DNA from 2 places in the Marinomonas sp. 63XJN7_7_ISO-PGPR-S23-202 genome. Region 2 is predicted to be linked to the other one. Evidence: predicted binding sites of a transcription regulator. Region 2 holds the regulator's gene; the other holds the start of a gene.
What was found. Region 2 encodes FNR, which switches genes on or off when oxygen is low (the NO sensors DNR and NnrR bind a similar motif). Its sites were predicted from a motif close to TTGATNTANATCAA; they were not measured.

Region 1: AC0VYG_RS06905 (cytochrome ubiquinol oxidase subunit I) is a predicted target of FNR. The motif match lies at 5,417-5,430, and genes of this name have one in related genera.

What each region holds. Positions count from the first base shown of each region.
Region 1 is NZ_CM149677.1:1,502,802-1,510,691, forward strand. It holds gene AC0VYG_RS06870 (hypothetical protein) at 1-478, opposite strand, end outside; gene hisA (phosphoribosylformimino-5-aminoimidazole carboxamide ribotide isomerase) at 975-1,745, opposite strand; gene arfB (alternative ribosome rescue aminoacyl-tRNA hydrolase ArfB) at 1,884-2,297, shown strand; gene AC0VYG_RS06885 (cation diffusion facilitator family transporter) at 2,380-3,273, shown strand; gene AC0VYG_RS06890 (GNAT family N-acetyltransferase) at 3,321-3,824, shown strand; gene AC0VYG_RS06895 (GNAT family N-acetyltransferase) at 3,925-4,335, shown strand; gene AC0VYG_RS06900 (glutathione S-transferase family protein) at 4,435-5,067, opposite strand; gene AC0VYG_RS06905 (cytochrome ubiquinol oxidase subunit I) at 5,642-7,219, shown strand; gene cydB (cytochrome d ubiquinol oxidase subunit II) at 7,221-7,890, shown strand, end outside.
Region 2 is NZ_CM149677.1:2,568,167-2,576,056, forward strand. It holds gene sppA (signal peptide peptidase SppA) at 1-37, opposite strand, end outside; gene AC0VYG_RS11815 (HAD-IA family hydrolase) at 41-685, opposite strand; gene AC0VYG_RS11820 (MaoC family dehydratase) at 753-1,175, shown strand; gene AC0VYG_RS11825 (hypothetical protein) at 1,583-1,873, shown strand; gene AC0VYG_RS11830 (CBS domain-containing protein) at 1,913-2,506, shown strand; gene tusA (sulfurtransferase TusA) at 2,573-2,806, opposite strand; gene AC0VYG_RS11840 (alpha/beta family hydrolase) at 2,854-3,441, opposite strand; gene hemN (oxygen-independent coproporphyrinogen III oxidase) at 3,604-4,974, shown strand; gene fnr (fumarate/nitrate reduction transcriptional regulator Fnr) at 4,990-5,754, shown strand; gene AC0VYG_RS11855 (adenine phosphoribosyltransferase) at 5,780-6,322, shown strand; gene AC0VYG_RS11860 (YfaZ family outer membrane protein) at 6,422-6,988, opposite strand; gene ttcA (tRNA 2-thiocytidine(32) synthetase TtcA) at 6,999-7,835, opposite strand.

The DNA.
Region 1 (7,890 bases), 1.1 Mb from region 2:
TGAAGCTGCCTTTTGGCAAAGAGATATCTGCTTTATGAATGAAGATTTTTAGCATATCCCCTCTTTTGGGCGCGTTTTTACGTTGTTCAACCAAGGTATTTAGGTTTTTTAGCTGAGTAGCCGTTTGCTCGTTGTAGGCAATGATAAGCTGCTCTGCATTCGCAATGCTGCTAGCAGAGTTCAGCGTGCTGATATTGACTTGCGGCTCCTTTGGAGCAATACCTGCTCGAACACGAAGTTCATCATATTGTTTCTTAGCGGTGGTTAATAACGTATCCAGTTTTTCTTTTTGCTCTTTAAACTTTTTTACTTTTGTTACGGTGTTATTGGCTGCTGTTTTTTCTGTCGTCGTCTTGTCTGTTTGTTCTGTTTTAGTCGTCTGCTCGCCTTTGGTGTGTGTCATGTTTTTTAAAAGTGGCGTTGAGCAGGCGCTGAGTAAAAGTGGCAAAATTAATACGCCAGCACGAAGTAGTGACATCGTTTAATCCTGAGATTAGAGTTTAAAATAATGGCTGCTAGTATGCGGTATGCTAGTGCCTATGTCGAGATGCGTAGAAAATTAGGATACGCACCAGTTTTTTTATCAAATTCTTTTCATCCTGTGCACCTGTGTCGATCTGATTGGGTTCGGACAGCCCCCATCTTAAAACACTATTTTTAGTCTGCGGCCCAGTGCAAGGCTTCAATGTCATGACCTTTGTCTAGAATATAGAAAGACCTTGAGTGTATCTGAAATAGAAATGCTTTTACCGTCTAGAAATTGTAATGAAATACGGTAACATATTAATTTGCTAATTTTTTGCACAAACTGCCTGAGTAAAACGCATTGTCAGACTTCTACGTATTTCTTGCAACTTATTGGTTTGCCATTGAATGTAGCGATGTCTAAGAACAAGCAACTTATTAAGTTAAGACAACATCTTTAGGATGTTGTCTTATATCAGTCTTATCAAAGTCGGTCCTTAGACCACCTGTCATGTGGAGTGTGAGTGTGCTTGGTTCCATAGGATGCAAGCGTCTAGCGTTACACCTTGACCGCCAAATATATCCAAGGCGCTGCCAATGGTTAAATCCACAATACCGTTGGAGAGGTCATTAACGCGTTTTAAGTCTCCTAGAGAGCGAGCACCGCCTGCATAAGTGACGGCCACAGGGCAGCCTTGTCCGAGTAGGGAGACCAACTCTTCATCAATACCGGCTTGTAAGCCTTCTACGTCAGCAGCATGAATAAGAAACTCGTCGCAATGATCTGCCAGTTCTACCAAGCTTTCGTGGGTCACTGGCATGGAAGTAACGGTTTGCCAGCGATCTGTTGCAATATACCAGCCGTCTTCTGTACGACGACAGCTTAGATCTAATACTAAGCGGTCCAAGCCTGTTTCACGTTTGATTTTATCGAGTCGATCCCATGAAAACTCCTTATCCTTAAAAAGATAAGAGGTCACGATGACATGGGATGCGCCTGCTTCAAGATAGTCTGCAGCATTGCGTGCGGTGACGCCCCCACCAAACTGTAAGCCACCAGGATATGTGCGAAGTGCACTCAATGCTTCTTCGTGGTTGCCCTTACCAAGCGCGATCACGTGGCCTCCTGTGAGTCCATGTTCACGATAGAGTGATGCGTAATAAGCCGCATTGTATTCGCTGATAAAGTTCTCTTTAGCGCCTTTGTCATTTAGGCTACCACCGACGATTTGCTTTACTTTGCCTTGGTGTAGATCAATACAAGGACGAAATTGAGTCACAAAAAAGCTCCTAATAGTTCGAGGTAAGAGTGGGATTGTAACCGATAATTTACCTAGAAACGATGCACCAAAGCAAACACTCTGTAAGACTGATACAATGTTGGTTCTATAGTTAATAAAGCAAGATCATTTATTTTTATGCTAAAAATTTCCCTAGCGGTGGCCATTCCTGATCATGAAATCGAATTAACCGCGATTCGAGCACAGGGAGCGGGCGGTCAAAATGTGAATAAAGTGTCTTCGGCCATTCACCTGCGGTTTAACGTCGCAAGCTCTTCTTTACCAGAATTTCATAAGGAGCGTTTATTATCCATCAGTGACTCTCGACTGACGAAAGAGGGGGATATTGTCATAAAAGCACAACAATATCGTACTCAAGAGCTAAACCGTGAAGATGCCCTAATGCGCTTAAAGGCGCTGATTTTGGACGCGATTAAACAGCAAAAAGCACGTCGACCCACCAAACCAAGCCGCTCGGCTCAGAAAAAACGCCTAGATGTAAAAAAACAAAAAGGACAAATCAAAAGACTGCGCCGTTCCAATTGGGATTGAGTGAACGAAGTGGTTTTCTCAAGCTTTGCTTTCCTATAATTTAGAAGACAATATATCCCATTTATTTGCCACAAGAGGTTATATGAGTCACGACCATAGTCATCATGTTAGTCATTATAACCGCGCGTTTGCTATCGGTATTGCGCTCAATGTTTTTTTTACAGCCGTTGAGTTTTTCTACGGTTTTGCTGCCGACTCGTTAGCCTTGATTGCGGATGCTGGACATAACTTGAGCGATGTGTTGAGTTTATTGCTGGCTTGGGGAGCGAGCATATTAGGCAAAAAAGCAGCGACCGAAAAGCGCACTTACGGTTTTCGAAAAGTCACCGTGATAGCGTCTTTGATTAGCGCTGTGATGCTATTGGCCGCATTGGGCATCATTGCTTGGGAAGCCATTGCTCGTTTCTCTCATCCGGCGCCTGTTGCCAGTGTGACCATGATGGTCGTCGCCGCTATTGGCGTGGTGATCAACACCGTGACAGCGCTGCTATTTATGGGAGATCACCATCACGACTTGAATATTAAAGGGGCATTTTTGCATATGGCGGCTGATGCGGCCGTTTCGTTAGGTGTGGTTATTGCGGGGGCACTTATCTGGTGGAAAGGGTGGCTATGGGTCGACCCTGTGATCAGTTTACTGATTGTCGCCGTTATATTCATCGGAACATGGGGGCTGCTAAAAGACTCCATGAACTACACATTAGATGCAGTGCCAGATAAAATCGACATGCCTGCATTGCGGTGTTATCTAGAACATTTACCAGAAGTGGTTCGTATTCACGATTTACATGTGTGGCCATTAAGCACCACGGAAGTGGCTTTAACCGTGCATTTAGTTGTGAAAGACATTACGCCAGAGGGATTCTTACATCACGTACAACACCATCTGCACGATGAGTTTTCAATCGAACACGCCACCATTCAAATAGAAAATGAAGCGGACGAAGCGAACTGCGCTTTAGAACATCCTCATTGAAGGTGAGGCTTAGCTTAGAAATATAAGAATAGAAGAAGTTGTTAATTATGATTCCAACAATTGAAACAGAGCGTTTGTTATTGGTACCTCCCAGCATTGAGTGCGTTGAAGCATATAATGCGTTTTATACCAATGGTGAAGCTTCTAAAGCTTATGGCGGACCAATCTCCAGTGGTAAGGCGTTGGGGCGTTTAAAAGAAGACCTGGGCGGTTGGTATATTGATGGCTTTGGTGTTTGGGCGATCAAAGAAAAAGAGTCCGCAACCATTATTGGTGTATGTGGTTTTTGGCAAGGATTAGGTTGGCCAAGAGAGCTGACTTGGTGGTTACTGCCAACCTCAAGGGGCAAAGGGTATGCCAAAGAAGCATCCATCGCTGCCGTTGCCCATGCTTATAACGAATTTGCTTGGCATGAAGTGGAAACCTATATGCATGATTCAAATGAGAGCGCGAGGGCTTTGGTCGAGCGTTTGGGGGGCGTTAAATCAAGGCGAAGTCAATTTCCAGATGGGCTGAGTCGTGATATTTATATTTTCCCAAAGGCATCTTAGCGACCGTATTCGTCATCCCGCTGCACAGTCGTGAGATCCATGGGCTAGTAGAAAGCGAAGTGTTTAGAACATCCCACTGAATAGGTAAAAGGATAAATTGATGAGTTACGACGTTCGTAATGAAATTCCAAGTGTAGAAGACTATATCGACATACGACTTCAAGCAGGCCTATCCAGAAAATCGGTTGAGGCCGCAACCATAGGTTTAAAAAACAGCCTTTTTGGCGTTGTCGTGTACTCTAATAACCTTCCAATCGGTATTGGAAGAGTGATTGGTGATGGGGGATGCTTCTTTGAAATCACTGACATGGCGGTTTTACCAGAGCATCAGCACCAGGGCGTTGGTTCTTTAATTATGAAGGCACTGGTGAATTGGTTACATGAAAACGCTCCAACGACGGCGTATGTGAGTCTAATGGCTGATCATGGCACACCAGCATTTTATGAAAAATTTGGTTTTACTAAGGCAACAATGCCGACCTCTTCTGGTATGTACATGCGCATACTATAAATGTAGTCACAGTGAGAAAAAGCCCATCAAGTGATGGGCTTTCTTATGTCTGTTGTTCGATTTTTCTTTCTAAGCATTGATAAGGCAATAAATGCTAGGTTAAGCGTTTGGATTTTTCGCGCTTGGGCCCGCTAACGCCATGGCTTTTTGGTAGGCTGGACGAGTGGAAACACGCTCGACATAGGCTTGCACATGGTCTAAGCCCTCTAAGGTTTTGCCACCAAAAAGAGGAAAGGTGGTTAGATCGAACATGATAAGAATGTCAGCACAGGTGAGTTCGTTGCCGACCAAAAATTCAGAGGTCGCTAAGTGATTGTTTAAATGCTGGTAGTAGCTGTCTTCACGGCGTTGGAGGATTTTCGCAAAGCCAGATTCTGCACCTTCCTCACCAAGGCCGCTTTTGCCAAAAAACACCGACAATAAATGGTTATGATACTGCATCCAGTAAAGGTAATCAGGGTACAAGGTACTGTCTGGTGCAATGCAAAGCTTGCCTTGTGCATGACGTTGGCAAATATACTCTACGATGGCATTGGAATCGGTCAGTACGAGGTTACCGTCAGTGATAACGGGCGCGGTAGCGGTGGGATGCAGTGCAAGGTACTCTTTAGGTGCTCCCCCTGTTTTAGGGTCCCGGTCATACCATGTCAGTTTATATGGCAAGCCAAGCTCTTCCATTAGCCAAACAATGCGGTCAGATTGGGAAACACCCAAATGATTGATGGTGATCATAGTACAGTCCTCTATGTGTAATGGCGCTTTTGATGATGAATTCACTTGTTAACGGGCGACATAAAAGCGCGTGAATGACAGATTACGTTAGTCATGTGTCAGAGCATGGTACACCAGAATGTTATGAGAAATTTGGTTTTACAAAGGAAAGAATATTGGCATCTCTAGGTAGTCATTGGTGATGTTTGACAATGTCTATTTTGTGTCAGTTTTTATGCCTTCTGCTTCTCTATTAAAAAAGTGGTTGTTCCAATATAGGGAGGTTTGCGTTGGAATAGGTGGAAAATTGGTCTTTCTTACCGTATTAAAGGGTTTGTAAAACAATCAATTAATGAAAACTCGTGTTTTTTTGATCTATGTCTATAAACGGAGCTCTTGTTGAGTCTCTTTCTTTTCGGTCTCTTTATATTGATCTAACGCAATGTTTCGCAACTATGGCTAACCTATAATCCGTCCTTATAGTAAGTACCAAATGTTTGGTGCTACGGTGGGCGTATCACAATAAGAGCATATTCTAAGGATAAAGTGCCGGTATTCGCCTTTTTCTCAATCAAGTGAATGGGTTGAAGTCATTATGATTAATGAAACTGTAGTGGACTTATCGCGGTTCCAGTTCGCTCTAACTGCTTTGTACCACTTTTTGTTTGTTCCTTTAACATTAGGGATGTCTTTCTTGCTTGCTATTATGGAGTCCGTTTACGTACTCACAGGAAAGCAAGTGTACAAGGACATGGTGAAATTTTGGGGTAAGTTGTTCGGCATAAACTTCGCCCTTGGGGTGTCAACCGGTCTCACTATGGAGTTCCAGTTTGGTACTAACTGGTCATATTACTCGCATTATGTGGGCGATATTTTCGGTGCGCCTTTGGCGATCGAAGGTCTGATGGCTTTCTTCTTAGAGTCAACGTTGGTTGGTTTGTTCTTCTTTGGTTGGGATCGCTTAAGCAAAGGCAAACACTTGGCCGTTACCTGGTTGGTTGCTATAGGTTCTAACTTATCAGCGTTATGGATTCTCATAGCGAATGGTTGGATGCAAAACCCAGTCGGCTCTGTGTTTAACTACGAAACCATGCGTATGGAGTTGGTGGATTTCAGCGCCTTGTTGTTTAACCCTGTTGCCCAGGTGAAATTTGTCCACACCGTCTCTGCTGGCTACTGTACGGGTGCCATGTTTGTACTGGTTATTTCGGCTTACTACATGCTTAAGGGTCGTGACTTGGCCTTTGCTCGTCGCTCTTTTGCCATTGCATCTGCTTTCGGCTTAGCATCTGTATTAAGTGTCATTGTCTTAGGTGACGAATCTGGTTATGAATTAGGTGACGTTCAAAAAGTAAAATTAGCAGCGGTTGAAGCCGAATGGGATACTCAAAAAGCCCCAGCGGACTTTACCTTGATTGGTTTTCCTAATCAGAAGCTAGGTGAAACAGAGTACGCGATCAAAATTCCTGATGTGCTTGGTCTTATCGCAACCCGCTCTCTCACTGGTAAAGTGGAGGGGATTAAGGAGTTAAAAGCGCATAACCGTCAACGTATTATCAATGGTATCTACGCTAATCAGTTACTAGAGAAATTACGTAGCGGCTCTACCGATCCACTTGTTAAAGAAAACTTTGACAAAGTGAAAGGGGATCTTGGTTACGGTCTATTAGTGAAAGCCTTTACTAAAGACATGAACCACGTGACCTCTAAGCAAATTGATGAAGCGGTGAACTACAGTATTCCAAATGTTGCACCTATCTTCTTTGCTTTCCGCATCATGGTGGCATGTGGCTTTATTATGCTGATTGTCTTTGCAGTATCTTTCTACCAAAACGCACGTCGTCGTATCGGTCAGAATCGTTTGTTCTTACGAATTGTAATGTGTTGTTTGCCATTGCCTTGGATTGCCTGTGAAACAGGTTGGTTCGTGGCTGAGTATGGCCGTCAACCTTGGGCCATTGGTGAGATTTTACCGGTTAATTTGGCTGCGTCAGGTTTGACAGAGACAGATCTTTGGATCTCGATTGCGGCAATCATCGCTTTGTATACCTCTTTCCTGATCGCAGAAATGTTCTTGATGATTCGTTTCTCCAAAAAAGGTCCTTCTAGTCTGCATACCGGTCGTTACGCACTAGAGAAAGAAACCGATCAGTTACAAGCTAAGGAGTTGTAAGATGGATTACGAACTATTAAAAATCATTTGGTGGGTACTGATGGGCGTATTGCTGATCGGTTTCTCTATCGCCGACGGCTATGACATGGGGGTAGGGAGTCTTTTAAACATCATTACCCGTGATGACAGTGAACGTCGTGTGATGATCAACTCTATTGCCCCTCACTGGGATGGTAACCAAGTATGGTTTATTACTGCGGGCGGTGCGTTATTTGCTGCATGGCCTGTGGTATACGCAACCTCCTTCTCTGGATTTTACTTCGCGATGATTCTGACATTGGCGGCGCTTTGGTTCCGTCCCATCGGCTTCGACTATCGCTCTAAAATCGAGACACCACGTTGGAGAAGAAACTGGGACCTTGGTATCGGCTTTGGTTCCACTGTGCCACCGATTATTTTCGGTGTAGCATTCGGTAACTTGCTTCAAGGTGTGCCATTCCAGTTTAATGAATACCTACGTGTTGATTACACAGGTTCTTTCTTTGCCTTGTTGAACCCCTTTGCCATCTTATGTGGTTTGGTCAGCTTGATGATGATTATGACCCAAGGCGGTTCTTGGTTGCTCATGAAAACAGAGGGCGATTTGCTTCGCCGAGTGAGTAAAGCGACCACTATTACCGGAATACTTGGGGCCGTGTTCTTTGTATTGGCTGGTATTTGGCTAGCGTATG
Region 2 (7,890 bases):
GTTGGTTCTTTTTGTCTTCTTCTTCGGTCCAGCTCATGCTCTATTTCCCTAAAATGGAAGCTAATTGATATAAATTGTCGACAATTGTTTGTGGCTGACAGGATGCTAAACGTTTTTTGTCATGGGCACCATAAGACACACCAATACCCGCTACCCCGGCAGCTCTAGCCATATTAAGATCATATTCGGTGTCGCCGACCATCACCGCTTCTTCTGGCAATATATTAAGCTCCGCTAAGATTTGTTCGAGCATCATAGGATGGGGTTTCGATAGCGTCTCATCCGCACAACGTGTCGCTGCAAAGTAATGGCCTGTTTGCGTAAGCGACATAATACGATCTAACCCACGACGAGTTTTTCCGGTTGCAACCGCTAACAACATGCCTTGTTTTTTCAACTGCTCAAGAAGCTCAGACATTCCATCATAAGCCAAAGGTGGCGTTTGGTCTGCCTGCACATATAAACGTTTATAATGCATTTTTATCTTATCTAATGTGTCAATTGGGAGCTCAGGCCAAACAGTCTTAATCCCCACATCTAAAGATAAACCGATGATATTTTGTATATCACAGTATTCTCTTTTAGGCGCCATGGCATTTTCTGCAGCTTGCAACATACAAACACAGATCTTATCAATGGAATCAAATAAGGTTCCATCCCAATCAAAAATCACTAACTTAACCATAGATACCCCTTAAGAATGAAGCGACGAAAGTGTACCATAGCGGGAAAATCAAATATAAGGATTCACAATGACAGCAGGCTATTCTTTAGAAGCACTATCAATTAATCAAACGGCCACCTATATCAAAACCGTCAGCCAAGAAGATGTTCAAAGCTTTGCCCATGTGACAGGCGACACCAACCCTGTTCACTTAGATGCGGACTTCGCTGCTACCACAAGTTTTGGCAAGCCCATCGCCCATGGCATGCTCTCTGCTGGTTTTATTTCAGCGGCGATTGGTACTAAGTTACCAGGGCCTGGCTGTATCTATCTAGAACAAAGCCTTAAATTCAGAGCACCTGTTTATATTGGACAAGATGTCATTACAACAATTACAGTAGCGGAGATTAATGAACGCCGACGCCGTGTGACGCTAAAAACAGTCTGCGAGTGTGATGGTAAAGTTGTCGTCACAGGAGAAGCCGTCGTAATGCTCCCTGCCGCTTTTTAACCTCAAAGCAAGAAAGTTATCGATTTCACGGTGTCGATCATCGCATCTAAAAACCTTAAACGACGCACAAGTCAAAATGCGACAAAATCATTTTGGTCGCATTTTTCTTATAACGGATAAGAGGTTTGAATAATGAAAGTAATCAGCGATGTAAACAATGCGTTGTATAAGCGATCTGCTCTATTTAGATAAATTAGGTTGCTTGACGCCCTTTCTATGATCGCTTATCGTTTTTTACATAATGATAATGTATTTAACCTACAATCAGACGCTTTCATCACAGTCTATTTACAAAGAACTTAATATTGAAAAATATGAGGTATATTGAAAAAAAACTGGGTTTTTTTCTAAGAGAGGCATATATTTATTAATATAAATCATAGGTTAAGGCGTGTATGAACTCCCGATTGTTTGTCATTTCTTTTCTGATCATTTCGTCTTTACTGGCGTTATCTGGTCGCGCTACAGCAAAAGAGATTAATAAGCAACGCTGGCTTCAGCCTAATGTAGCAAAAATTTACTGTGAAGAGGTTGCTCTCGATCAAGAAAAAGCAATAAAAGGAGAGCAAGTTAGCGCTTCTGTTCACCTCTTTACTTTGACTAAAAATTATACTAATTCAAGCGATTATATTGAACAAGTTGGCTACTTTCTAGCGACCAAAACTCACCCTAGAGCACCGCCAGTTTTCTTGATATAGCTTCGCTCTTTCTGACTTTTAAACTTTGGAGAATACATCATGAAAACATTAACTTACGTTTCAACAAGAGAAATCAACACCTTAACCTGGCCAGTAACTATCGAAAATACAACACTATACTCACCTGCTTTATGCGTGTTTACAGACTTTAAAACATCTGCCCCTCGTGTGATCGAATCTAACACGCGCGCCGACGAATTAGTCAGACTAATGAGAAAAGAACACGTCCGCATGAAAGTGGTGGTCGATGCAAAAAATAATTTTGTTGGTGTCATCAGTCTAGAAGACTTGTCAGAAGATGCTTTTATCAAGCACGTGGCGAATGGCTATGCTCGCTCAGAGCTACTTGTTGCAGACTTAATGAAACCAAAAGACAAAGTTCTCGCCCTATCTTACGCTTCACTAAAAAATTCAGATATCGAATCTTTACTTTATAGCCAACGTGAAACGGAAGGTCAGCATTTACTCGTTATTGATGAAGACACAAAAACCATCCGCGGCTTGGTTTCTGCAAGCGATATCACTCGCCAACTGCGTTTAGATATTGACGTTGCTTTCTCTAGCTTTAAAAACATCTATAAAATTGCTTTATTAGGCGAAAAATACAACAGCAAAAAACTTAGGGTTGCCTAATAGAAGATAAAGCACCTTACTTTCAAAAATAAGGGGTTCAAAGTTATGCTTTGAGCCCCTTATTTTTTACCCCTCTCTTTTTTGGATCCAATAATAATAAGACTCACCTTCTTGCTCTTGTTTCACCAAAGTATGACCTAAAAATCGACAAAAGTTGGGGATGTCTCTGGTTGTAGATGGGTCAGTTGCCACCACTTTTAACACCTCAAGCGGCTCTATTTTTTTCATTTCCACGTGCAGCATCATGACGGGTTCTGGGCACATTAATCCGCTAGCGTCTAATAATGAATGGTGTTTCATAATCTGATCCTCCGACTGGTTACCCCTATTATAAACCTCCATGTCAGCTAGACAAACTTTTCTGACAACCAACGCTCAACCATGCTAGCAACCATTGAAGCCACCTGCTCTTGCGTTATCGCCTGCTTTTTGAGTGTCTTAAAATCGTGATCCGCCCCTTCAACCCACATAATATCGATATTCTTGTTGAGTGTTTGCTCCAAAACCCAGTCTGGCTTACCAAACACATCTCTTGTCCCTTGAATAATCAAGCATGGAACATCAACAGAATCCAAAAACGCCAAACGATGCTTCTCCGGTTTACCAGGAGGGTGAAAAGGAAAGCCAAAGCAAATAACACCCTTCACTCTGCTATCCGTTGTCAGTTGCGTCGCCACTCGCCCTCCCATCGATTTACCCGCAACAATGAGTGGTTCCGAGGTACTAAGGCTCTCCGTAAACTCTGGGATCAACTTATTGAAACGCGGTGGTGGACGCTTTTTGCCAGTGGCTTCTTGTTCGCGCATATAGGCAAAAGTCACGGGTATGACAGGACAGCCTTTTTCTTCTAGCTGGCGTTTAATATATTGCAAAAAGCCATTTTTTGTATGACCAGCTCCTGCTCCATGAGCAAGATAAATAGGAAGTGTTTGCATGGATGTATCCCAATACTAAAAGCGTATGTTTTTTAATCTGAATAAAAATTTCCCTATTGAACCGTAAGATTTTTATTTTGACCTTAAAACTTTGATCCAAGTCATACGAACAGAATCCTCATAAGAGTAAACTGCCATTAGAAAATTTAATAGGAAAATATCATGATCTGGGATCCATTACTCATTCAAAAATACAACTTATCAGGCCCTCGGTATACCTCCTATCCGACAGCGCCGTTGTTCGATGCCTCCATTAGCAAAATTGCTCTCATCGACAGAATGTTACGACCTTCAGACGCCCCAATCAGCCTATACTTCCATATCCCATTTTGCGCCCACCTCTGTTACTACTGCGCCTGCAACAAAATTGTGACAAAACAATACGACAAAGGCGAGGAATATGTGGAACTACTTGGAGAAGAGATACGCCTACGTAGCTTAATGATTGATGCTAATCGCCCCGTGACACAACTGCACTTTGGGGGCGGCACACCAACCTTTTTGTCTGAACCACAGTGGCAACAATTATTTGATGTCATTAATCGACATTTTTCTTTGATCACAGACGGTAGCCAGGATTATAGCGTTGAGATTGATCCCCGCGAGATCAGCAAATCAAAACTAACCCTCTTAACAAATATGGGAATAAATCGCGTCAGCATAGGGGTTCAGGACTTTGACTTATCTGTCCAAAAAGCCATTCACCGAATACAGCCAGTTGAAATGGTAGAAGCGCTCGTCAATGACTGCCGCGAACTTGGCATACGCTCTATTAACTTTGATTTAATTTATGGTTTACCGTTCCAAACTTTAAACGGCTTTAAAGAGACATTGAACACCGTTTTGAGATTGCAGCCGGAACGTATTTCCGTCTTTAACTACGCCCACTTACCAGAACGGTTCCCAGCTCAAAAACGGATTCTAGACAACAGTTTGCCTTCTGCAGAAATGAAACTGCATATTCTAAAAATGACCATTGATACATTAATAGAATATGGCTACGTGTACATTGGCATGGATCATTTTGCTAAGCCAGATGATACCTTGACGGTTGCTCAAAAAGAAGGCAAATTACAGCGTAATTTTCAGGGGTACACTACCCATGCAGATACGGATTTAATTGCCTTTGGGGTATCCGCAATCAGTAACTTAAGCGGCGTTTATATCCAAAACCATACCGACCTGTCTCTTTATCAAAATAGCATAGAAAATGGTCAGCTTCCTATAATGAAAGGTTACATCAGTGATAATGATGATAGAATTAGACACAGAGTCATTATGACACTTATTAGTCAATTTAAATTAAGCTTTCAAACAATAGAACAAGAGTTTAACATCCACTTTAGAGAGTACTTTGCAGTAGAACTTGCCAAATTAAGGCAGCTTGAAGCGGATGGCATTATTGAAATTATTAGCCATCCAGAAGATACTATTATAAAAGTAACAGACAGAGGACGATTACTTATTCGCTGCGTATGCATGGCGTTCGATAAGCATTTGAACAGCGTAGTCAAGTATTCGAAAGTAATATAATCTAGGGAGAGTGAAATGCCCGCAACAACACACACACAATCACGTTTCAGCAGCAAGCTATCTTCTCAATGTCAAAATTGCAGCTTAAGCGCACTATGTTTACCCATTGCTCTGGCAGACGAAGATATCAATCGGCTAGATCAAATCATTGAACGCAAACGTCCCCTAAAAAAAGGGGAAGTGCTATTCCATCAAGGCCAGCCTTTTAGTTCTGTCTTTGCGGTAAGAACTGGCACCTTAAAGACTTTTAACATTACTTCCTCTGGGGAAGAACAAATCACTGGTTTCTACTGCCCTAGCGAGTTGGTTGGCCTAAGTGGTATTGATGATAATACTTACCCTATTTCTGCTAAAGCATTGGAAACGACCACTGTGTGCGAAATCCCATTTAGTCATTTGGAGAACCTTTCCTCACAAATTCCGTCCCTCAAACACCAGGTGTTCAAGGTAATGAGCCGTAAAATCGGCGATGACCAGCAAATGATGGTTCTTCTAGGCAAGAAAAATGCCGATGAAAAAGTGGCCTCTTTTCTGCTTAACCTATCAAATCGCTTTAAAAAACGCGGCTATTCTGCAACATCCTTCCGGCTTTCCATGTCTCGTGGTGAGGTTGGCAATTATTTGGGCTTGGCAGTCGAAACCGTTAGTCGTGTAATCACACGCTTCCAAAAAAATGAATTAATCCAAGTAGATGGCAAAGAAATATCCATTATTGACCTTCCAGAAATGCAAAAACTCGTGGGAGTTGCGCCTGATTGTGGTAAAATAGCTCAGTTTTGAACTACAAACTAGGCGCACTTTGATTATGCTTTATGATGATTTCTACGTTAAGTCATTAATTCGTTCTGTTGAAGACTGGCCAAAGCCAGGCATCAACTTTCGAGATATCACTCCTATTTTTAGCGACCCAAAAGGTATGCGCATGGTGGTCGATGCCTACGTGCATCGCTACATTACCAGCGATATTACTCATATCGCTTGTATTGATGCTCGGGGCTTTCTCATCGCAGCAGTACTTGCGTATGAACTACAAAAGCCGCTGATTTTGATCCGTAAAAAAGGGAAATTGCCTGGCAAAACCATTTCACAAGCATATGACTTAGAATACGGTTCCGCTGAGCTGGAAATTCAGGAACACTCAGTAAAAGCAGGCGATAGTGTTTTGTTATTTGATGACCTGATTGCCACAGGCGGCACTCTATTAGCTGCTATTGAGCTTATAACGAGCCAAGGTGCAGAGGTTAAAGAAGTGGCCGCTATTATTGACTTGCCTGACTTAGGCGGAAGCCAAAAACTCCAAGATAGAAACATACCCGTTTTTAACCTGTGTGCATACGAAGGCGATTGACTGCGCATCTGTCTCTCTTTCTAAAGACTGAAGCTTGATGCACGAGAAAATCAATCAATAAAAAAGGTGGCATTAGCCACCTTTTTTATTTATGCACCTTTAAAAAGCCACATCGGCACCGACAGAAACGCCATCATTACTTTTTTGACGCTGACCACTTTTGTATATGGCCTCTGTCGCACCATAATTAACAAAAACACGGGTGTTGTGCGTTGCCATATACTCGAGGCGAGCGTTATAAGTATACATATGATCCAATCGAGAAATCGTTAGCACCTCAGGAGAATAATAACCCGAAGCGTATATGCTTAAACGATTTGCCATAGGGAAGGTATAACGATACCAACCACCTAACGCAACCGCCAATGCAAGATCATTATTTTCGCCTTTTAAGTCAGAATCTAGAGCATAAAGACGCGCTCCCAGTCCAACCTGCAATGGACCAGTCGCATTTGTGTCCCGAATACCCAGTCCAGCATAAAGTGAAGAGGTATCTTTATCCGTATCGTGCGTTCCCCCCGCATCGATTGAAAAAGGGCCTGCATCAATACTAGCATCCGCCTTCAACAAATCGTTTCTTAAGTCCACGCTAGCATTAGAAGCCAATACCATGGAAGAGCTTAGCAACCCTGCGGTCAACAATAGTGCTTTATTGCTTAGTTTCATTAGAACTTTCCTATAGTGAAATAATATTCAATTTATTAAATGCATCTTCTGATTGTTTTAAGCCTTTAAAGTCAAACAGATCATTATCAGCAAGATGGGAAGGCACCACATTCTGCATAGCGGTAAACATAGAATCGGCTCTTCCCGGATAATCTTTTTCCCATTGCTGAAGCATATCTTTAACCACTTGCCTTTGCAGGTTCTCTTGTGAACCACATAAGTTACAAGGAATAATGGGATAAGCCTTCAGATCAGCAAACGCTTGAATGTCTTTCTCCTTACAATAAGCTAATGGCCGAATAACCATATGCTTTCCATCATCGCTTAACAGTTTAGGCGGCATAGACTTTAACTTACCACCGAAAAACATATTTAAAAAGAGCGTCTCAAGTATGTCATCTCGGTGATGACCTAAGGCAATTTTAGTCGCGCCAATCTCTTCCGCAAACCCGTAAAGTGAACCACGACGTAAGCGAGAACATAAGCCACAAGTGGTCTTACCTTCTGGAACGATTTCTTTGACGATGCTGTAAGTGTCTCTCTCTAAAATATGATAATCGACACCCATTTCGTCAAGGTAGGCTGGTAACACATGCTCAGGGAAACCGGGCTGTTTTTGATCTAAATTCACAGCGATGATGCTGAAATGTATGGGGGCGCTGGCTTGTAAATTTCGTAAGATATCAAGCATAGTATAAGAGTCTTTACCGCCAGACAGGCACACCATCACCTTGTCACCTTCTTCAATCATGTTAAAGTCAACAATGGCCTGACCTGTCAAGCGTCTTAGACGCTTTTGCAGCTTATTAAACTCAAGTTTTTCTTTCGGTTTGTTAGATAAATCCATTATGTACACGCTATAAACTAAATGCCGCTATCTTACTATAATCATTATTTTGTCG